Regions from separate parts of the Paracoccus sp. TOH genome, predicted to be linked through region 2. Evidence: riboswitches for the same ligand, from Rfam matches in the RefSeq annotation. Region 2 holds a riboswitch; each other region holds the start of a gene.
The links. Region 2 has a riboswitch for cobalamin ahead of nrdH (glutaredoxin-like protein NrdH). Riboswitches for the same ligand answer to the same signal wherever they lie in the genome.
Positions count from the first base shown of each region.

Region 1: it holds a riboswitch for cobalamin, as region 2 does, so the genes downstream of both, NBE95_RS18065 (ABC transporter substrate-binding protein) here and nrdH (glutaredoxin-like protein NrdH) in region 2, are expected to answer to the same signal.
Region 3: it holds a riboswitch for cobalamin, as region 2 does, so the genes downstream of both, NBE95_RS11500 (TonB-dependent receptor) here and nrdH (glutaredoxin-like protein NrdH) in region 2, are expected to answer to the same signal.

Region 1 is NZ_CP098362.1:195,727-202,988, forward strand. It holds gene NBE95_RS18035 (helix-turn-helix domain-containing protein) at 176-976, shown strand; gene NBE95_RS18040 (hypothetical protein) at 1,022-2,539, opposite strand; gene NBE95_RS18045 (cupin domain-containing protein) at 2,567-3,001, opposite strand; gene NBE95_RS18050 (gamma-glutamylcyclotransferase) at 3,496-4,197, shown strand; gene NBE95_RS18055 (DCC1-like thiol-disulfide oxidoreductase family protein) at 4,241-4,696, opposite strand; gene NBE95_RS18060 (DUF1127 domain-containing protein) at 4,834-5,028, opposite strand; cobalamin riboswitch at 5,220-5,419, shown strand; gene NBE95_RS18065 (ABC transporter substrate-binding protein) at 5,587-6,597, shown strand; gene NBE95_RS18070 (iron ABC transporter permease) at 6,594-7,262, shown strand, end outside.
Region 2 is NZ_CP098362.1:622,634-629,895, reverse strand. It holds gene nrdF (class 1b ribonucleoside-diphosphate reductase subunit beta) at 1-451, opposite strand, end outside; gene nrdE (class 1b ribonucleoside-diphosphate reductase subunit alpha) at 527-2,653, opposite strand; gene nrdI (class Ib ribonucleoside-diphosphate reductase assembly flavoprotein NrdI) at 2,635-3,042, opposite strand; gene nrdH (glutaredoxin-like protein NrdH) at 3,069-3,290, opposite strand; cobalamin riboswitch at 3,381-3,565, opposite strand; gene NBE95_RS20070 (hypothetical protein) at 3,732-3,998, shown strand; gene NBE95_RS20065 (DUF6635 family protein) at 3,995-4,825, opposite strand; gene NBE95_RS20060 (YeiH family protein) at 4,893-5,912, opposite strand; gene NBE95_RS20055 (LysR substrate-binding domain-containing protein) at 6,015-6,917, shown strand; gene NBE95_RS20050 (C4-dicarboxylate transporter DctA) at 7,022-7,262, opposite strand, start outside.
Region 3 is NZ_CP098361.1:179,307-186,568, forward strand. It holds gene NBE95_RS11480 (nucleobase:cation symporter-2 family protein) at 1-1,184, shown strand, start outside; gene NBE95_RS11485 (bile acid:sodium symporter family protein) at 1,206-2,171, opposite strand; gene NBE95_RS11490 (Lrp/AsnC family transcriptional regulator) at 2,248-2,694, opposite strand; gene NBE95_RS11495 (PLP-dependent aminotransferase family protein) at 2,822-4,108, shown strand; cobalamin riboswitch at 4,271-4,483, shown strand; gene NBE95_RS11500 (TonB-dependent receptor) at 4,619-6,535, shown strand; gene NBE95_RS11505 (ABC transporter substrate-binding protein) at 6,529-7,262, shown strand, end outside.

The sequences.
Region 1 (7,262 bases), 230 kb from region 2:
GACGGGCGCAGAGGAAAGGACAACCGCCTGCGCGACCCCGGCGTCGATGCAGGACGCCTGCAGCGCCGCCAGCCCAAGCCCCGCCAAACTGACAGGTTGCCCGGTGGCCTGTCGCTGGCTAATCTGTTCCGACTCCGTGATAACCCAATCAGGCCCTCATGGCCCTTGTGACATCATGCGCGAGCTGATCGAATCGCCTCCGACGCGCAAGCGTCTGAAGGAGATCTTTCTCGATCGCTATCAGCGGCAGCAGCATCCGGCCGAGATGCTGAACTGCGTCGCACACATGATCCTGGCCATCGACACGTCCGAGGAGATGGTGGTGGTCGCGCTGGAATATATCTCGCGCAGGCTTGGGGTCTGCCGGGGCGACCTGGGCTTTCCCACGCCGCGCGATCCGGTCTATGCACCGATCATCGTGCATTACAATGCCGGCTCCGATCCGCAGCGCTGCGATGGCGCGACCTATCGCAACCACAGCCGGGTTTTCCGCCAGGCCTGGGCCCAGCCCGGCCCGGTCGCCTGCAACGATGTCGCATCGCATCCGCTGCTGGCCGACTGCCGCGAGGAGTTCACCGCCATCGACAGCCGCTCGATTCTGTTCCAGCGCCTGTCCTTTGCGCATCGCGCGGTGGGGATGATGTGCCTGGACTATACCCACGACCCCCATGCCTGGACCGACGCGGACAAGGGTTTCGTGCGCGAGTTCACCGCCGACTTCCTGGGACCGCTGGCCGGGATCAGCCACCACTGGCATGGCAAGACCGCGGCACCGTCCAATGGCCCGGCGCGCCGGCCCTCGCTGGCCGAACTGCAGGCGATCCGGCTGGCCGCGCAGGGCCTGAGCTGCGACGAGATCGGCGCGCTGCTCGGCAAGTCCGCCCGCACCGTCGAGAACCAGTTGCGCAATGCCCGGATCGGCCTGCAGGCCGCGAACCGCGCCGAGCTGATCCGCAAATGCGAGGTCTGGCTTTAGGCCCGGGCCGGAAGCGTCGGCCCGGGCCATGGCACGATCCCGGGCTCAGCCCGGGATCGGCCGGCAGGAGGTGCTGGGAGCAGGCACCGCCACGCGATAATCCTCGGAAGGCGCCGGCACCTCGGCATATTCGACCGGCGCCCCGGCAGTGGGATAGGTAAGGGTGATGGTCTCCGGCACGTCCATCTGCTGCGGGTTCGTGATGCCGCGCGCCACGTTATAGGGATCGGTGAACGTCCCGTAGGTGCCGGGCTGCACGGTATATTGCACCTGCCTGGTCCCCACCCCGGCATTGGCCAGGTATTTGTGCGGGTCGTTCCAGTCGCGGCCGTCCAGATTGGCATAGAATTTCAGGTCGACCAGCACCGCGTCGCAAAGCGGCGTGACCTCCTCGTATTGCGTCGGCCAGCCGCTGCCGCCGCTGGTGTCGGGATAGCGGCCCCAGTCGCCGCCCTTCAGCGGGCAGGCGCCGCCGGCACCGAAGGCCGCGCGGTTCGGGTGATGCACACCGTAAAGCGGCAGGCCGACCGCATCGGCAATCTCGCCGCCTTCCAGATGGAAGCGCGGGGCAAGCGTCACCTCGGTCTTCAGCCCGTCCTTGTCGGGCAGGTCGTTCCAATAGGCGCCGTCCGGGCGGACATAGCGGAAGTCCGCATTGTCCGGATTGTCGAACACCGCCATCAGGAACAGATAGGGCTTGTTGAAGAACGGCCGCTCGACCAGGTAATATTCCGCCTGCATGCGGCCGGCATCGACGGGCTTCCAGTCGACATGCAGCGCGTCCTGCCCCGGCTGGCCGACATTCACCCAGGAACGCGCATCCGGGAACTGCGTCAGTTGCAGCACCCGGGTGTAGTTTTCCCTGATGTCCAGCCCGGCGCGCTTGCCCAGCGGCCCGACCTGGTTGGCGCCGGGCTGCGAGAAGGCGAAATCCATGGCCAGCCGGGCATAGGGGAAATCGTTCTCGGACATGGTGCAGTAGAAATTGGGCAGGTCGATGGGCACATGCCCGGCATACCGGCCCTCGTATTTCGGATGCGTCACCGGCAGGTCGACGAAGGTCAGCCGGCCCTCGGCATCGACCTGCTGATCGGGATAGCGATAGCCGTCCCAGCCCTCGCTGGGCAGATAGGAGGCGTAGTCCTGGCGCACGGCCTCCAGGTTTTCGGGCGCCAGCGGATCGGCGCCGGGGGCCAGGCCCTTGGCGCCGGGCTTGAGATATTCGCGGATGGTGCCGTTTTCCTGCACCCGCCACAGCCCATGCTTGCCCTCGCCGATCATCGTCAGCACCTGCTCGGCGACGGTGACGAAGCGATAGGTGTAGTTGGTGCTCATGTAGCCGATATAGACCGGCAGATGCGGGATCTGCGAATGGGTCCGCGACGGCCGGCCGGTACCGAGCAGCTTCGACTGCCCGTCATCGGCCTTGATCGACTGGTCGGCGGTATAGAAGAACGGGTCGCCCTGCGTCAGGTCGCCCAGGTTGAGCCTTTCCTCGGCAGCGGCCGCGCCCGCGATCAGCGCGACCGCCACGGGGATCATCCCCGTGCTGATCTTTTTCATTTTTTCCTCCCCTTTCCGATCCCGCGCCTAGGCGGTGTCGCGCAGGCGTGCGCCGCAGACGTAAGCCTTGCCGGCGGTCTTGGTGGTGAATGTCACCTTGGCGCCCTTGGGCAGCAGAAGCACATCGCCCGCGGTCGCGTCGAAGCTGTTCGTGCCATCCGAAACCGTGATCTCCCCTTCCAGGATCAGCTTGGTCTCGTCGTAATCATAAGTATAGACCAGCGGCTCGGCCGAGGCTTCCAGCCGGAAGAAGCCGCAGGTGATCGGCTTGTCGGGATTGTCCGAACCGACCACGTCCTGAAGGAAGGCGTTCACGCCGGGCGTCTCCATGGGCGCGATCTCCATCGACTGGGCATCGTCGATATGGGTGATCTGGGCAGCGTCCTCGGCGCTGACCATGCCGCCCAGCCACATCGACACGGTCGCGATGGCCATACCCGCAGCCCGAGTGAATTGCGTCATCTTGCTCTCCTCCTGCATGACGTTTCCGGGCTTCAGACTAACATCGGCGCGCCGCCCCCCGCATGACAGAGAACCCCTAATCCGAAACGGTGATCCCGGGGGAAGCATCGGCCGGCGGTGAAGGCGCGCGCCGGAACATGGCCGCACCGGCCCGAGGTTTTTCCTCGGCAACCGAAACGGGGGCCGCCGTGACGGACGCATGATTCTGCCATCCGCTGCCCCGAGATCCAGCGTCGGGGCGATTCCCGCTCCGGCCTGGCCGACGGTCGAGGTGACCGAGGTGCAGACCGGCCCGATGCGACAATGGCGCAACGGGCGCGGCTGTGCGGCCGGCTTCTGGACATGTCCCCGCCGGGCATGCCGGCGACCGCGCCGAAATCCCGCGAAAGACCCTTGCAGGGCGCGGCATAGGGCATCGCGGTTTCGGGGTTGACCCGTCCCTTGCCGGCGGAAACCTTGCGGGGGTGGATTCGTCACCGCCCGCAGGAGAGCCCATGACCACTTGCCGCCCCATCGCGCTGTCCGACGATCATGTCGCCCGCGTGGCCGCGGCCGAGGGACCGCTGCACGACCCGCGCTGGCGGATGCTCGAGGATGACGATCTGGACCTTCTGGCCGACCGGCTGACGCGCGGGCGGCCGCGGCCGATCCCAGTCTTCGCCTATGGCTCGCTGATCTGGAACCCCGGCTTTGCCGTCGGCGCCCGCCGCCGCGCCACCGCGCTTGGCTGGCATCGCAGCTTCTCGATCTCGCTCGAACATTTCCGCGGCACCCCGGACCGGCCGGGGCTGATGCTCGCCCTTGCCTCGGGCGGCTGCTGCGACGGGTTGGTGCTGGACATCGCCCCGGGAACCGAGACGCAATCGCTGCGCGCCATCCTGCGGCGCGAGCTGGTCGCCCATGAACTCGCGGCCAATGCCTGCTGGATCGAGGTCGAGACCGAACGCGGGCGCGAACCGGCCCTGACCTTCTATGCCGATCCGGTCGGCACGCAGCTTGCCGAACTGACCGTCGAGGAACAGGCCCGGCGGCTGGCCCGTGCGGCCGGGGCGGCCGGGTCCGGCGCGGAATACCTGCTGCGCACGGTCCGGGGTCTGGCGGAACACGGCATCCATGACGATTACATCTGGACGCTGCAGCAACTGGTGGCCGAGGAAATAGATGCGGCACCGGGCAAGGCCCGGCGCGGCGAATGACGGCCGGCTCCCGGCCCTCCTTGCTCCTCCGGGGCGGAGACCGTCAGCGAAGCAGTCGCCGCTGGAAGGCCGGATCGGGCAGGGCGCACATGTCCGACCTGCCGAACAGCCGGTAACGGTTGCGCGCGACGCGCCGGTAAAGCCAGTTGCGCAGCCCGCGCGGCAGCAGGCGCAGCGGCGCGGCCAGCCGGCCGGCTCCGCCCAGCCGCCGCCCGGCATGGATCAGCGCGTCGCAATCGGAATGGGCGATGCCATCCTCGATGAACAGCCAGCTCGGGGGATCTTCCGCATCCAGCCCGTAATGCCGCAGCAGCGCCGCCCCGAGCGGCGTCTGGACCGGACATATCCGCACGTCTCCCGAGCGGTCCATACGATGGATCATCCGCGCCCCCCAACTGCAAAGCGCGCATTCCGCATCCATCACGGCCAGCGGTGCGGAATCGTCGAAGCCCGGCACCAGCGGGTCGTCGCGAAAGGAATGGGAACGGGCCGCGGTCATGCCGCCAGCATCAGGCAAGGGCGGCGGCCGGGCAAGCCCAATCGCCCGCCGGCGGGCGATCTGCGCCCGGGCCGGGCCGGCGGACATGAAAAAACCCCGAGGCATCGCCGCGGGGTCCGTTCATCGCCGGCTACGCCTCAGGCGCGGCGGGCAATCCGCTCGATATCGCCGCGGGTCAGGCCGATATCGTCAAGCTCGCGATCGGTCAGCAGGTTCAGCTCGCGGCGGGTGATGCGGGCGTTGTTCCAGCCGGCAACCGTGGCGGTCACACGCGCAACGATGCGGCCCAAGCCACCGGCAGCGGGGTTATGGCTCATTTCGACAGCGGACATCTTGGCACCTTTTTCATCTTGCCCGTTCAGCGGGCCTGTTTCGGACAGGACGGATATAGGCCGCGACAGCCGGCGGCAGTAGCCATGCCCGTGGCAAACCCGCCATGCGTTCTGCGCTGCAGCATGAGCGGCGGGCGGGAAGCCGCACGGCGGTTCGGCGGACGATACGGCTTGCCATCGGCCGGCGGGCGGGCTAGTCCGACATCGTCGGTTTCCGCAAGGAATTGAAAGGGAATCCGCCGCCGGACCTGTCCGGCGAACCGGAACTGCCCCCGCAACTGTAGGCGGCAAGGGATTTCGCGACGACGCCACTGTGGCAACCGCCATGGGAAGGCCGCGACGCCCCGATGACCCGCCAGTCAGGAGACCTGCCGACGTCAATCTCAACCCAGCCCGGGCGGGGTGCCCGGGGAGGTGCCGGATGAATTTTGCCCCGAGGTGCCTTGCCGCACCGGTTCCAGCCAGCCGCCGCGACCGCCTTCGGGGCGGGGCGCCGGCCGGTCTTGGGCCGCGCTCTCCCCTCCTGTCTTCGGCTGCCGTCATCATCGGAGACATGCCATGTTCGTCCGCTTCCTGACCGCCGCGCTGCTTTGCGCGACCGGCTTCGCGCCGCCCGTCACAGCCGGGGCGCAATACCCGCTGAAGCTGCAGAATTGCGGGGTCGATCTGACCTTCGACCAGGCGCCCGACAGCGCCGTCACCCTGGGTCAGGCCGCGACCGAGATCCTGTATTCGCTGGGACTGGCCGAGAAGGTGACCGCCACCTCGGTCTGGTTCACCGAAGTCCTGCCCGAATTTCGCGACACGAATGCCGGGATCGAGCGGCTGGCCGACAACGACCCGAGCTTCGAATCGGTGGTGGCGAGGAAGCCCGGCCTCGTCGCCGCGCAATACGAATGGCATGTCGGCCCGCAGGGCATCGTCGCCACGCGCGAACAATTCGCCGATGTCGGCATCCCGACCTATGTCCTGCCCGCCGACTGCTGGCACAAGGACAATGCCAGCGGCTCTGACGGCACCCGCTCGACCATGTTCGAGATGCAGTCGGTCTATGCCGGCGTCAACGAGCTGGGCCGCATCTTCGACGTGCCCGAGCGGGCCGAGGCGCTGGTGGCGCAGCTGCAGGCGCGCGAGGCGGCGGCCAGCGACAAGGCGAAGGCGCTGAACCTGCAGGACGCCTCGGCGGTATTCTGGTTCTCCTCGGCGGAAATGGATGTCGATCCTTATGTCGCCGGGCGCAAGGGACCGCCCGGCTACCTGATGGCGAAGCTGGGGCTGAGAAACATCGTCGAAAGCGACGAGGAATGGCCGGCCATCAGCTGGGAGACCATCGCGCGGGCCAACCCGTCGATCATCGTCATCGCCCGGATGGACCGTCGCCGGTACGAGGCCGACGATCACGAGAAGAAGATCGCCTTCCTGAAATCCGATCCGGTCACCCGCCAGATGGATGCGGTCGAAAACGACAGGATCGTGATCCTGGACGCCCATGCGATGGATCCCTCGATCCGCAACATCGCCGCGCTCGAGACGCTGGCCGCGGCGCTGCCGGTGCTTGGGCTGCGATGACCGAGACGGCGACCCTTGCCGGCCGGCTTCGGGTCCGGCCCCACCTCTGGCTTCTCGTCTGGCGCGGGGCCTTCGGGCTGGGCCTGCTGCTGGCGGCGATCCTGGCCGGGGTCGTCATCGGCGAGACGCCGCTGCCGGTTGCGACGGTGACGGCGGAGCTTGCCAACAAGCTCGGGGGGGCCGGGTTTCCGGTCGATCCCATCGACGCGGCCATCGTCTGGAACTACCGGATACCGCGCATCCTGGTCGCCGCCGCCTGCGGGGCGGGGCTGGCGCTGTCGGGCGTGGTGCTGCAGGCGCTGATCCGCAACGCCCTTGCCGATCCCTACCTGCTGGGCGTCTCGGCCGGGGCCTCCACCGGCGCGGTGGCGGTGGCGATCCTGGGGGTCGGCGGCGGGACGCTGGGGCTTTCGACCGGCGCCTTCATCGGCGCGCTGCTGGCTTTCGCACTGGTCTCGACCCTGGCGCGGGCCGCGGGCGGCGGGTCGGCGCAACTGGTTCTGGCCGGAATCGCCGGGTCGCAGCTTTTCAACGCGCTGACCAGCTTCTTCATCGCCAAATCCGCCAATGCCGAACAGGCGCGCGGGATCATGTTCTGGCTTCTGGGCAACCTGTCCGGCGTACGCTGGCCCGACGTCGCGCTGGCCGGGCCGGTCGCGCTGGCG
Region 2 (7,262 bases):
CGCTGCCGGCCTGGTATTTCTCGACGATGGTCCGGGCCTTGGCCTGCAGATGCGGGTTCTCCTCGGCCCAGCGGAAGGCCTCGTCGACCTCCTTGGTCAGGCACAGCGTCGAGAAGATCGAGCTGTAGGACCGCGCATGGACCGCCTCCATGAAGCTGATGTTCGACAGCACCGCCTCCTCATGCGGGGTCAGCGCATCGGGCATCATCGAGGGCGCGCCGACGGTGTTCTGGATCGTGTCCAGAAGCGTCAGCCCGGTGAACACCCGGATGGTCAGCGCGCGCTCGGCCGGCCGCAGCGTCGCCCAGCTCTGCACGTCATTCGACAGCGGCACCTTTTCGGGCAGCCAGAAGTTGACGGTCAGCCGGTTCCAGACCTCCAGATCCTTCTCGTCCTCCAGCCGGTTCCAGTTGATCGCCCGCAGGGGCGTGCGCATGGCCTGATCCTTCATCCGAAGAACCCCTTTTCATCGTTTCTCAAATACCCTCGGGGGCGTGGGGGCGGACAGCCCCCACCGCCAAGGCCGTCACAGCGTGCAGGACACGCAGCCCTGCACCTCGGTGCCTTCCAGCGCGGTCTGGCGCAGCCGGATGTAATAGATCGTCTTGATGCCCTTTTTCCAGGCGTAGATCTGGGCGCGGTTGATGTCGCGCGTCGTCGCCTCGGCCGGGAAGAACAGCGTCAGCGACAGGCCCTGGTCGACATGTTCGGTCGCGGCGGCATAGGTGTCGATGATCGCCTCGGGGCCGATCTCGTAGGCGTCGCGGTAATAGTCGATGTTCTCGTTCGACATGAAGGCGGCGGGATAATAGACCCGGCCGATCTTGCCTTCCTTGCGGATCTCGATCTTGGCCACGATCGGGTGGATCGAGCTGGTCGAGTTGTTGATATAGCTGATCGAGCCGGTGGGCGGCACCGCCTGCAGATTGCGGTTGTAAAGCCCGTGCTGCATCACCGATTGCTTCAGCGCCGTCCAATCCTCACGCGTGGGCAGGGTGATGCCCTCGAACACCCGCACGACATCGGCCGAAACCGGCAGCCAGTCGCGCTCGGTATATGTGTCGAAGAACGAGCCGTCGGCATAGTTCGACTTCTCGAAATCTTTGAAGGTCCGGCCCTTTTCCTGCGCCAGCAGGTTCGAGGCCCGGATGGCGTGATAGGCGACGGCGGCGAAATAAACGCTGGTGAACTCGACACCCTCGGGGCTGCCGTAATGAATGCGCTCGCGGGCAAGGAAGCCGTGCAGGTTCATCTGGCCAAGACCGACGGCATGCGCCTCGTCATTGCCGCGGCGGATCGAGGGGACCGAGTCGATCGAGGACATTTCCGACACCGCGGTCAGCGCCCGGATCGCCGCCTCGACCGTGGCGCCGAAATCCGGCCCGTCCATGGTCGCGGCGATGTTCAGCGAGCCGAGATTGCACGAAATATCAGTGCCCAAGTGGGCATAGCTCAGATCCTCGTTGAACGCGCTCGCCTCGTTCACCTGCAGGATCTCGCTGCACAGGTTCGACATGCTGATGCGGCCATGCACGGGATTGGCGCGGTTCACCGTGTCCTCGAACATGATATAGGGATAGCCGCTTTCGAACTGGATCTCGGCGATGGTCTGGAAGAACTCTCGCGCGTTGATCTTCTTCTTCCTGATGCGTTTGTCGTCGACCATCTCGGCATATTTCTCGGTGACCGAAATTTCCGAGAAGGGCATGCCATAGACCCGCTCGACGTCGTGGGGCGAAAACAGGTACATGTCGGCGTTCTTCTTGGCCAGTTCGAAGGTCACGTCGGGGATCACCACGCCCAGGCTCAGCGTCTTGATGCGGATCTTCTCGTCGGCATTCTCGCGCTTGGTGTCCAGGAAGCGCAGGATGTCGGGGTGATGCGCGTTCAGATAGACGGCGCCGGCGCCCTGCCGCGCGCCCAGCTGGTTGGCATAGCTGAACGAATCCTCTAGGAGCTTCATCACCGGGATGACGCCCGAGGACTGGTTCTCGATGCCCTTGATCGGCGCCCCGGCCTCGCGCAGGTTGGTCAGCATCAGCGCCACGCCGCCGCCGCGTTTCGACAGCTGCAGCGCCGAGTTGATCGAGCGGCCGATACTCTCCATGTTGTCTTCAAGCCGCAGCAGGAAGCACGAGATCAGCTCGCCGCGCGATTTCTTGCCGGCATTGAGGAACGTGGGCGTCGCCGGCTGGAAACGGCCGGAGAGCATTTCATCCATGAACCGCATGGCGAGGCCCTCGTCGCCGCGCGCCAGTGTCAGGGCGACCATGACCACGCGGTCCTCGTAGCGTTCCAGGTAGCGCTGGCCGTCGCGGGTCTTCAGCGTGTAGCTGGTGTAATATTTGAACGCGCCCAGGAAGGTCGGGAAACGGAACTTCTTCTGATAGGCGGCATCCCAGATCGCGCGCTGAAAGTTCTTGGAATACTGGTCCAGCACCTCGGGCTCGTAATAGCCCTCGTCGACCAGATAGCGCAGCTTCTCGTCGAGGTTGTGGAAGAAGACGGTGTTCTGATTGACGTGCTGCAGGAAATACTGCCGCGCGGCCTTGCGGTCGGCGTCGAAGCGGATCTTCCCCTCGCCGTCGTAAAGGTTCAGCATCGCGTTCAGCGCGTGATAGTCCAGCTCGGCCTTTACGCCATCGTCAAGCATTCCGTCCCCCAGAATTCATGCAGCCCCGCCCGAACGCGGGAAATGTCCAGATCAGTCCCCGCCAGCTCGAATCGATACAGCACGGGAACGTTGCACTTGTCAGAAATCACCCGACCGGCCAAGGCATAGGTGGCGCCGAAATTCCGGTTGCCGGCGGCGATGACGCCGCGCAGCAACCCCCGGCTGCCCGGGTCGTTGAGAAAGCGGATCACCTGTTTCGGCACCGCGCCCCGACCCGTACCGTCGGCATAGGTCGGGCAGATCAGCACATAGGGCAGGACGGGCGCCGGCATCGCGTCGCGGGGCGAGAGCGGGATGCGCCCGGCCGACCAGCCGAGCCGCGCCACGAAACGCGCCGTGTTCCCCGAGGCCGAGGAATAATAGACCAGCCTGACCCCGGACCCGTCCACGGTCCTTACGACAGCCGGCCGATCATGTCGGGGCGGAAACCGGCCCAATGCGCCTCGCCGGCGACGACGACCGGCGCCTGACGATAACCCAGCGAAGTGACCAGTTCCATCGCCGCGTCATCCTCGGTCAGGTCGACCAGGTGATAATCCAGGCCGCGCGCGTCCAGGGCGCGGGTGGTGGCGGTGCATTGCACGCAGGCGGGCTTGGAATAAACGGTGATGGTCATGCCTCTGCTCCTTCATGGTCGCGGCAAAGGCAGGCCGCGGCCGAAGGCAGCGCCCCTCCGAACCGGTCCGGCCCGCGCCCGCCGCGCGGTTTCGTCCTGTCGCGTCATGGCAGGTCTTCTGACTCGCAGGTCTCGGCTCGGCTGGCCTTCCCGGTTGCCCAGTGGTGCTCCAACGTCGCTCTCCGCTTACAGCTGCGGGGGCAGTGCCGGATTCGCACCGGCTTCCCTCTTCGTCCCCGGATCGCTCCGGGTTGACCATGACCCCGCCAATAAGCCATGGCCGGAACGGCCGGTCAATCCATATCTAGTGGGAAAGGCGAAGTATCCCCAAATATCTGGTAGAGACCGGATTCCCGGCCTGGGGTTTCGGCGGCAAGAAACGGGGCTCCGGGCGGAGATTGTCCCGCCGGATTCCGGGCCGATCGCCGGCAGGGACGACCTATGCCGCTGCAAGACAAGACCATCATCGACGCCGGAGCCTCCAGCGCGTCAGGGCCGCGGCTGGGCCTTGCTGCCCGGCGCGAGAAACGGTTGCGGGATCGCGTCGCGCGGATCGTGGCGGCGGGCGGCGCGGCCGGGATGCTGGCCGGCGCGGGCACCGCGCCAGGCATGCCCGGGCGCTGGTCCGGGCTGGCGGATCACGCCAGCTTTGTGGCCGGCAGCGCCATGCTGGCGGATGGCGGCGGCAATTCGATCTGCAAGACCTAGCCCCGGAAGCTGCGCCACAGGCTGATCGCCGCATCCGACAGGTCGCCCAGCCGCGCCAGAAGATGCTCGCGCTCCAGTGCCGGCGCGGTGCCGGCGCGGTCCAGCCGCTGCAGCAGCCGCATGATGCGGCGGCGATGGGTGCCGGTCATCGTCTGCACCGGATCGGCGACCAGCCCGGCAAAGGTGGTCAGGACCGAGGCGAGCATGGCCAGAACCACGCCGGTCAGCACCACCTCGACGGTGGACAGCTCGCGCGGGAAGGCGCCATACCACATGCGCCCGGCCCAGCTTCCCAGCGCGAAATCCTCGACCGCCTGCGTCTGCGCCCGCAGCTGCGCGATCGGCCCGGCCAGCGAGATCACCCCGGGCGTGGCGCGGTGGAACAGCAGAAGCCCCGAAAGCAGAACCAGCAGTGAGGTGGTGATCTCGGAGACCGCGTTGCGGGTCTCGGCATAGTCCGAGACGGCGCGGGCCACGGTCTCGGGCGGCGCCCTGGGGGCCAGGTCCTGTTCCGCCAGGTCGTCGATGAAGCCGGCCAGATCCGCCTCGATCCGCTGCGCCACGTCGGAGGTCAGGAAGATCTGCCGGCGCGCCAGCCAGTCGCCGGCCCGGACCAGCCCGATGCGCCGCAACAGCGGCGCGACCAGCCGCACCAGCAGGAACAGCGGCGACAGCATGACGTTGACCGGTGCGCGCAGCAGGTCGGGGCCAAGGGCATGGCGATGCAGCGCCAGCGTGCCGCGCAGACCATAGCGGGCGCGGACGAAGCGGCGGACCTCGGTCTCGCGCCGGGTCAGCGGGCGGGTGTCGGCGGGCTGCAAGGCCATGGGCGCGGTCCCTCGAAGGATCGCGCCCAATCTAGGCATCGCGGCCGGGCCGCTCAATGCCGAAGACTCAGATCAGCGTCACCAGCCCGAGGCCCAGGGTCGAGATGAACAGCCAGGCCAGCGCGCCAAGCGCCAGCGGCCGGATGCCCTTGGCGCGCAGCTTGCGGATGTCGGTCTCCAGCCCCATCGCGGCCAGCGCCATGGTCAGCAGGAAGGCGGTCAGGCGGACGACCTCGGCCTGCAACGCTTCGGGCAACGGCAGGGCGCTGTTCAGCAGCACGACCGCGACGAAGCCCAGCACGAACCAGGGGGTCGGCGCCGCGCCATGCGCCTCGCCGCCGCGCCGCCGGGCCAGCGCGCCCAGCCCCAGGATCAGCGGCGCCAGCATGATGACCCGGCTGAGCTTGGCGACGGTGGCGGCCTGCCCGGCCTCGGCGCCGTGCTGGAAACCGGTGCCGACCACCTGCGCCACCTCGTGCACGGTCGCGCCGACCCAGATGCCGTAATGCGCCGGGCCCATCGCCAGCATTTCGCCCAGCACCGGCATGGCCAGCATCGAGAGCGAACCGAAGACCGTCACGCAGGCGATGGCATAGGCCACGTCCTCGTCCGAGCCGCGGGTGACGGTGTTGGTGGCGATCACCGCCGAGGCGCCGCAGACCGAGGTGCCGGCCGCGATCAGCTCGGCCAGCCGCGCCTCGACCCCCAGCGCCCGCCCGGCCCATTTGGTAAAGACGAAGGTGGCGGCCAGCGTCATCGAGATCACCGCCAGCCCCGGCAGGCCGACCGCGCGCAGCTGTTCCAGCGTCAGTTGGAAGCCCAGCAGCACGATGGCAAAGCGCAGCACCCGGCGCAGCGAAAAGGCGATGCCCGGTCGCGCCGCTGCGGGCGTGCCCAGCAGGTTGCGCAGCATCATGCCCAGCACCATCGCCACCACCAGCGGGCTGAGCGCCGGGATGCCCGAGACCCGCTGCACCGCCGTCGCCGCCACGGCGATGGCGAAAGTCAGTCCCAGCCCCGGCAGGATGGCGCCCAGCCAGCCGGTGATGGCAGGGGAATTTTGCTGACCCTGATCGGTCGAGGACATGGTTTCGCTCCTTTGTCTGTGATGCGGAACATGATCCTGATGTGACGTTCAATCCATCGCATTGTATTTGCCATATCGTTCGATTTTTCTTATGAATGGCGCATGACCCTGGAACAGCTCCGCATCTTCCTGGCCGTGGCCGAACGCCAGCATGTCACCCGCGCGGCCGAGGCGTTGAACCTGACGCAATCGGCGGTCAGCGCCGCTGTCTCGGCGCTCGAGGCGCGGCATCGCGTGCGGTTCTTCGACCGGGTGGGGCGGCGCATCGTGCTGACCGAGACGGGCGAGGCCTTCATGGCCGAGGCCCGCGCCGTGCTGGACCGCGCCGAGACCGCCGAGATGGTGCTGGAGGATCTGGCGCGCGAGCCGCGCGGGCGCTTGCGGGTCCATGCCAGCCAGACCGTCGCCAGCTACTGGCTGCCGCCGCGGCTGGTGGCGCTGCGCGAGATGCATCCGGGGATCGAACTGCGCCTGACGGTCAGCAACACCACCCAGGTCGCCGATGCGGTGCAGGAGGGCGGCGCCGATCTGGGGCTCGTCGAGGGGGCGGTGGCGCATGGCGAGCTGCACCGGCAGGTGGTGGCGCGCGACCGGCTGGTGCTGGTCATGGGCGCCGGGCATCCCTGGGTCGGGCGCGACGCGCCGCCGCCGGCCGCGCTGGCCGCGCAAAGCTGGGTGTTGCGCGAGCCGGGCTCGGGCACGCGCTCGGAATTCGAGGCCTGGCTGGGCGGGCAGGGGCTTTCCGTGGCCGCGCTGCCGGTGGCGCTGGAATTGCCCTCGAACGAGGCGGTGCTGGGCGCCGTGGCCGCCAGCCAGTGCTTGGCGGCGCTGTCGCAGCGCGCGGTGGCGCGGCCGGCCGCCTCGGGCTGGATCCGCACCCTGCCGCTGGACGGGGCCGAGCGGCCCTTCTCGCTGCTGACCAATCCGCGGCGCTATCGCACGCGGGCGGTGCAGGCGCTGATCGGCATCCTGACCGACGAAGGCTTCGCGGCCGGGCTGCCCTGACGCGAAAAGACCTGCGCCACCGGGAGGGAAGGCGCAGGCCGTCTTCTCGGCGGGGCCGGCCGGCGCTGTCGCGCAGAACCGGCCGGACCCGCGAGGCGACTTCGTCAGCCGTGCTGGGGCTGCGACAGCGGGGCGTCCTGCTGCAGCACGTCCAGCGCCGGCATGTCCTCGCCGTCAAGGATGCGCCGGGCGCGGTCGCGGTCGATGTCCCCCACCCAGGAGGCGACGACCACGGTGGCGACGCAATTGCCCAGGTAGTTCCCCAGCGCCCGGGCGATGCCCATGAACCAGTCCACCGACAGCACCAGCACCAGGCCGATGGCGGGAATGGCCGGGATCGCGGCC
Region 3 (7,262 bases), on a different replicon from region 2:
TGGCGACGATGATCGCCATTTCGGGCAATGGCGGCATCCAGGCGATCTTCGGCGCGGTGATCGCCTCGTCGTTTCTGGGACTGCTGATCACGCCGGTCTTTTCGCGCATCACGCGCTTCTTTCCGCCGCTGGTGGCCGGCATCGTCATCACCACCATCGGCCTGACGCTGATGCCGGTGGCGGGATCCTGGGCCATGGGCGGCAACCGCGCCGCCGCCGATTACGGCAGCCAGGCCAATATCCTGCTGGCCGGGGTGACCATGCTGATCGTGCTTTTGCTCAGCAAGGTGGGCAATGCGGCGATCTCGCGGCTGTCGATCCTGCTGGCCCTGGTGATCGGCACCGTCATCGCCTATGCCTTCGGCATGACCGATTTCTCGCGCGTGGCCGAGGGGCCGGTCTTCGCCCTGCCGCAGATCTTCCATTTCGGCTATCCGACCTTCGGGGTCGCGGCGATCATCTCGATGTTCATCGTCATCCTGGTGACGCTGGTCGAAACCTCGGCCGACATCTTCGCGGTGGGCGAGATCGTCGAGACCAAGGTGGATTCGCGGCGCCTGGGCGACGGCCTGCGCGCCGACATGCTGTCGAGCATGCTCGCGCCCTTCTTCGGCTCGTTCACGCAAAGCGCCTTTGCCCAGAATGTCGGCCTGGTCGCGGTCACCGGGGTCAAGAGCCGCTATGTGGTGGCGACCGGCGGGCTGATCCTGGTGGCGCTGGGGCTGCTGCCGGTCATGGGCCGGGTGGTCGCGGCGATCCCCAGCCCGGTGCTGGGCGGGGCCGGCATCGTGCTGTTCGGCACGGTCGCGGCCAGCGGCATCCGCACCCTGTCGCGGGTGGATTACGCCAACAACATGAACCTGATCATCGTCGCCAGCTCGATCGGCTTCGGCACCATCCCGATCGTCATCCCCAGCTTCTACGACCAGTTCCCGGCCTGGGTCGAGACCATCTTCCATTCCGGCATCAGTTCCTCGGCGCTGATGGCGATCACGCTGAACCTGCTGTTCAACCACCTGACGGCCGGCAATTCCGACCAGCCCTCGGTCTTCGGCGCCGCCTCGGAACGGACGATCCGCTATGCGGATATCGCCCAGCTCCGCGATGGCGATTACTATGCCGACGGCAAGCTGTTCGACGCAGAGGGCAACGAGGTGCCGCTGATCCGGGCCGGGGGCCACTGATCCCCGGGGCCGGTCCCGCGCTCACATCCGGGCGCGGGCCTGCCTTTGCGCGATGGCCGAGCAGACCAGCAGCTGGATCATGTGATAGATCATCACCGGCAGCACGGTGACGCCGACGGTCGCCGCCGGAAAGATCGCCGTCGCGATGGGCAGGCCGCTGGCCAGGCTCTTGGTCGAGCCGCAGAAGAACAGCACCGCCCGATCCTCGGGCGGCAGGCGGAACAGCCGCCCCGCCCCCAGCATGATCGCCATGGCCAGCGCCAGGAACAGGCTGACCACCAGGAAGCACAGCACCAGCCCTGGGGCCGGGATCGAGGACCAGATGCCCGCGACGGTGCCCGCGCCGAAGGCCGAATAGACGATCAGCAGGATCGAGCCGCGGTCCACCACCATGGTCAGCAGCCGGTGGCGCTGGACGAAGCCGCCGATCCAGGGCCGCAGCAACTGGCCGGCCACGAAGGGCAAAAGAATCTGGAGGGCGATCTTTTCGACGGCGTCCAGGCTGACCCCGCCGCCTTCCTGATGCAGGATGCGCGTCACCAGCAGCGGCGTCAGCACCACCCCGGCCATGTTCGACAGCGAGGCCGCGCAGATCGCCGCCGGCACATTGCCCCCGGCCATCGAGGTGAAGGCGATCGAGCTTTGCACCGTCGAGGGCAGCACCGCCAGGAACAGCAGCCCCAGGGTCAGCTCCGGTCCCAGCACGCCGCCGAAAGCCGCGGCCAGGAGCAGGCCCAGCAGCGGGAACAGCGCATAGGTGGCGCCGAAGGTCAGACCCTGCAGCCGCCAGTTCAGCAGCCCGGCCCGCACCGAGGCCGGGTCCAGCTTGGCGCCATAAAGGAAGAACAGCAGCGTCACCGCCCAGAAGGTCGCGATGCGCAGGGCCTCGGCCGCCATGCCGCGCGCCGGCAGCAGCAGGCCAAGCAGGACCATGCCGAGCAGCAGCAGCATGTAGGTGTCGATGCCGATCCTTTTCAAAGCGTTCATCGCGATCCTCCCGACTGGCCGCGGTTCTGATACACATGGCCGGCGGATACAAGCGAGCCGGGCCGGCCAGGGCCGCTCAGTCCAGCCCCTGTTTCAGGATCACCATGGTCGAGGTCTCGCCCACCGCGGGAATACGCTGCAGCACGTCGCGGATGAAGGTACCGAGCGCGTCGATGTCGCGGACCTGCACCCGCAGCATGTAGTCGATATTGTTGCCGGTCACCAGGAAGCACTCGGCCACCTCGGGCCGGTCGCGCAGCGCGGCCAGGAAGCCGGCATTGTCCTCGGGCCCGGTCCGGGCCAGCCGGACGGCGATCAGCACGCTGATGGCCAGCCCCAGCGCCTGCGGGTCGATCCGCGCGGCATAGCCCTTGATGACGCCCGCCTCCTCCAGCCGCCTGACCCGTCGGCCGCAGGGGGTGGGCGACAGGCCGACCCGCTCGGCCAGGTCGAGGATCGAGATCCGCCCCTCGGCCCGCAGATGGGTCAGGATGCGATGGTCGATCGCGTCAAGCTCGGTCATGGTGAATCCCGCCAGGATAATGGCAATTCATAGGGAGTTGCAGCGCAAAGGGGAAGTATCTCGCGACTCTTTGCAGGGACATCCGCCGTCGGCGCGGTTATCCTCTGCCGAGGATCACGAGGATGCCATGCCCGCACATGCCCCTGCCCCCCATACCCCTGCCCCCCATGCCGCCGCGCCCGACGCCCCCATCGCCCCGGCCCAGCCGCAGGCCGCCAGCCGCCGCGGCTTTGCGCCATGGCTCGCGCAGACCAATGACGTGACCTCGGTCTTTCTGGCCGCCGGGCAGATCCCGGATCTGATCAATCTGGGCGGCGGCCTGCCCGAACCCTCGCTCTGGCCGGTCGAGGAGCTGGCCGACCTGGCCGCCGAGGTGATCCGCAGCCACCCGGCCGAATCCCTGGGCTATGGCCCGATCCCCGGCCTGCCGGCCCTGCGCGAGCTGATCGCGGCGCGGTGTTCGACCCCCGACCTGCGGCTGACCCGCGACAACGTGCTGATCACCACCGGCGGGATGCAGGCGCTGGAGCTGGTGGGAAAGGTGCTGCTGCAGCCCGGCGGCACGGTCGCCGCGCAGAGCCCGGCCTATCTGGGGGCGCTGGACGCCTGGCGGCCGCATGCGCCGCGCTATCGCCCGATGCGGATCGAGCGCAACGACCACGACCCGCGCGCCGCGATGCAGGGCGCGCAGTTCGCCTATACCGTGCCGAATTTCTCGAATCCCAGCGGCCGGCTGGTCTCGCTGCCCGAGCGGCAGGCGCTGGTCGCCGCCGCCCATGAAACCGGCACCTGGCTGATCGAGGACGACCCTTATGGCGTGCTTTATTACGAGGGCGCGCCACTGCCCCGGCTGCTCGACCTCTCGGCGGCCGGCCATCCCGGGCCCTATGCCGGGCCGGTGGTCTACATGGGCTCGCTGTCCAAGGAACTGACCCCCGGCCTGCGCATCGGCTGGGTGGTCGCGGCGCCCGCGATGATCGCGGCGCTGGCCACCGCCAAGCAGGGCTCGGACATGTGCACAAGCGGGCTGTCGCAGATGCTGGCGCTGCGGGCGCTGGAAGGCGGCATGACCGAGCGGATCCGGCCCGCGATCCTGTCGCTTTACCGCGCGCGCCGCGACGCGCTTTGCGCGGCGATGCGCGAACATCTGGCGGGCGATCTGGACTGGCAGGTGCCGTCGGGCGGCATGTTCGTCTGGGCCACGGCCCGCGACCCGCGGCTGGATACCGACCGGCTGCTGCAGGCGGGGCTGGCGCATGGCGTCTGCATCTCGCCCTCGAGCGTCTTCGACCCCCAGGGCCAGGACCGCCGCTCGCTGCGGATCAACTTCACCCTCAACCCGCCCGAGGCGCTGGAGGAAGGCTGCCGCCGGCTGGCCCGGGCGATCCGCGCCACGCTGGCAGCGGCGGAATGACGCAGCCGCCGGCGGGCCGTCGCCGGGGCGGCGGGTCCGGGCGGGAAAAGCTGCGGCCAGATCGGTATTTTCCGGGGCACGGGGCCTTTGCCGCGCCCCGGCCGGCCCCCGGCCGGCAACCGGCAGCGGCACGGCGCGCTTGACAGGACGGGCTGCGCTGCGGCAATGCGGGGCCGCTACGGTTTCCGGCGCTGCCGGATGAAAAGGGAACATCGGTGCGCCTTGGGCCGCGACGCGGACCGGGCAAGGCCGGGGCTGCCCCCGCAACTGTATGCGGTGAGCGAAGGCCGCAGGCGCCACTGGGGGCATCCCGGGAAGGCCGGCCCGAGCAATGATCCGCAAGCCAGGAGACCTGCCGCAGCGATCACCCATTCCCGGCGCGGGGCGCGCCCGGAAAGCGGCCGTTCCGCAGAGGTGACAGTCTCCGTGCTGCGGCCGGGCTGCCCTTGGCCTTTCCGCAGGACAGTTCTGCAAATCGCGGGCCAAGCCCCGCGCTGGAAAGGCTTTGGAATGTTCAGAACCCGGGTTTCCCTGCTTGCCGCCACCGCCCTGCTCCTGCCCGCCGCCGCCCTGGGCCAGGACGCGCAGCAGCCGGTGATGCTGGATACGGTCGTGCTGTCCGGCGGCCTGTCGCCGGTCGTGGAAAGCGCCTATGGCCGCGCCCACAGCATCCTGACCGCCGAGGATCTGCAGGCGCGCGGTTTCGTCACCGTCCAGGACGCGCTGCGCGACCTGCCCGGCCTGGCCGTCACCTCGACCGGCGAGACGCTGACCAAGGTCCGCATCCGCGGCGGGGAATCCAACCATGTGCTGGTGCTGATCGACGGGGTCGAGGCCAATGCCCCCGGCAGCGGCGACTATGTGTTCAGCGGCCTGCTGACCGAGGATATCGAGCGCATCGAGGTGCTGCGCGGCCCGCAATCGACGATCTACGGCGCCAATGCCGCCGCCGGGGTGATCTCGATCACCACCCGCCGCGCCGCCGCCCCGGGACTCAGCTATGGCGGCGGGGTCGAGATCGGTGGCCAGGCCACCCGCGCCGCCAGCGCCTATGTCCGCGCCATGGGCGAGCGCGGCCAGATCAGCTTCTCGGCCGCGACGCGCCATACCGATGGCGAGGACGCCTCGCGCACGCCGGGCGGCGATACCGAGTTCAACGATCGCGAGACCCTGACCCTCAGCGGTTCCTATACCATCAGCGAGGCGGTGACCGCCGGCTTCACCCTGCGGCGCAGCTGGCAGGAATACGGCTATGACGCATCCCGGTTCGATCTGGTCGATTCTCCCGACGACTACGTGATCGACACGCCGCACACCGCGGACCGGAATGAAACCTACGGCTCGCTCTGGCTCGAGGCCGAGGCACTGGCTGGCCGGTTGCTGAACCGATTCTTCATCGGGGGGATGAACCAGACCACCGATCATTTCGACGCCGGCGTGCCCGATTATGACGATGCCTCGCGGCTGCGGGATTTCCGATATACCGCTACCTGGGCGCTGGACGGCGGCCATGCCCGCGACGCCGCGCAGAAGCTGAACCTGGCCCTGCAGAAGAAGCGCGAAAGCTACGAAAGTTTCTTTGCACCCGGCGGCCGGTTTGAACGCGACACCAAATCGGTCGCGTTGGAATATCAGGGGCAGTTCGACAACGGCATCGGCGTCCAGGCCGGGCTGCGGCGGGATTTCAACGAGGATTTCCGCGACGCGACCACCTGGAACATCGCCGGCGCCTGGCAACTGCCCGGGCGCGACCTGCGCCTGCGCGCCGCGGCCGGAGAGGCCACCGTCAATCCCGACATGTTCCAGCTTTACGGCTATACGCCCGGCACCTATCACGGCAACCCGGACCTGACCCCCGAAACCAGCCGCAGCTATGAAATCGGCGCCGATCTGGACTTCGCCGCCGGCCGCGGCCAGCTCGGCGCGACCCTGTTCACCAGCAAGGTCGAGGACATGATCGCCGGGGCCGGCGAAACCTCGGTGAACGTCGCCGGCACCAGCACCCGCAAGGGTTTCGAGATCGATCTGGAATACGAAGCGGCGGACTGGCTGCGGCTGGGCGCAACCTATACCTATACCGATGCCCGCACCGAGAACGACACGCCCATCACCCGCCAGCCGCGCCACCGGCTGGGGCTGCGCGCCACGGGCGATTTCGCGCAGGGTCGCGGCACGGTCACGGCCGATCTGCGCTATGTCGCCGGCAATTACGACGAGGAATGGTTCAACACCGCCTGGCCCGACCTTCCGGCCACCACCGAACTGCCCGATTACGTGACCGTGAACCTGGCCGCCGGCTATGACCTGACCGGGAATGTCCGGCTGACCGGCCGCGTCGTGAACCTGTTCGACGAGGATTATTCCGAAGCCTGGGGCTATTACGGCCAGGGCCGCACCGTTTACGCGGGACTGACGGCGCAATGGTAAGGCGGCTTCGCCTGGCCGCCTGCCTGTTGGCCGGCCTGTCCCTGCCCGGCCTGTCCCTGCCCGCCGCGGCCGAGCCGCCGCGCCGGGTGCTGTCGATGAACCTGTGCACCGACCAGCTTGCCATGCTGCTGGCGGCGCCGGGGCAACTGGTCTCGGTCTCGTATCTGGCGCAGGATCCCACCGCCTCGGCCATGGCCGAGGCGGCGTCGCGCCTGCCGGTCAATCACGGCCTGGTCGAGGAGATCTTCCTGGCCCGGCCCGACCTGGTTCTGGCCGGCGGCTGGACCGCGCCGGGGGCGATCCGGCTGCTGGAACGGCTGGATGTCCCGGTCGAGGTCTTCCCGGTCGAGACCGACATCGCCGGCATCCGCGCCAATATCCGCCGTATGGGCGAGGTGCTGGGCCGCGAGACGGCGGCCGAGGCGCTGCTGGCGCGGTTCGACGCCGATCTGGCGCGGCTGACCGATGCACCGCCCGGCCCGCGCCCGCGCGCGGCGCTTTATGCGGTGAACGGCTACAGCTCGGGCTCGGCCAGCCTGGCCGGGCAGATCGTGACTCTGGCCGGCTTCGACAATGTCGCCGACACGCTCGGGCTGCCCGCGGGCGGCGTCCTGCCGCTGGAGACGCTGCTGCTTGCGGAGCCCGACCTGCTGGTCGAGGGCCGCCGCTATCCGGGCAGCGCCCGCGGGCAGGAGGTGCTGGACCACCCGGCCTTGCGGGCGCTGAC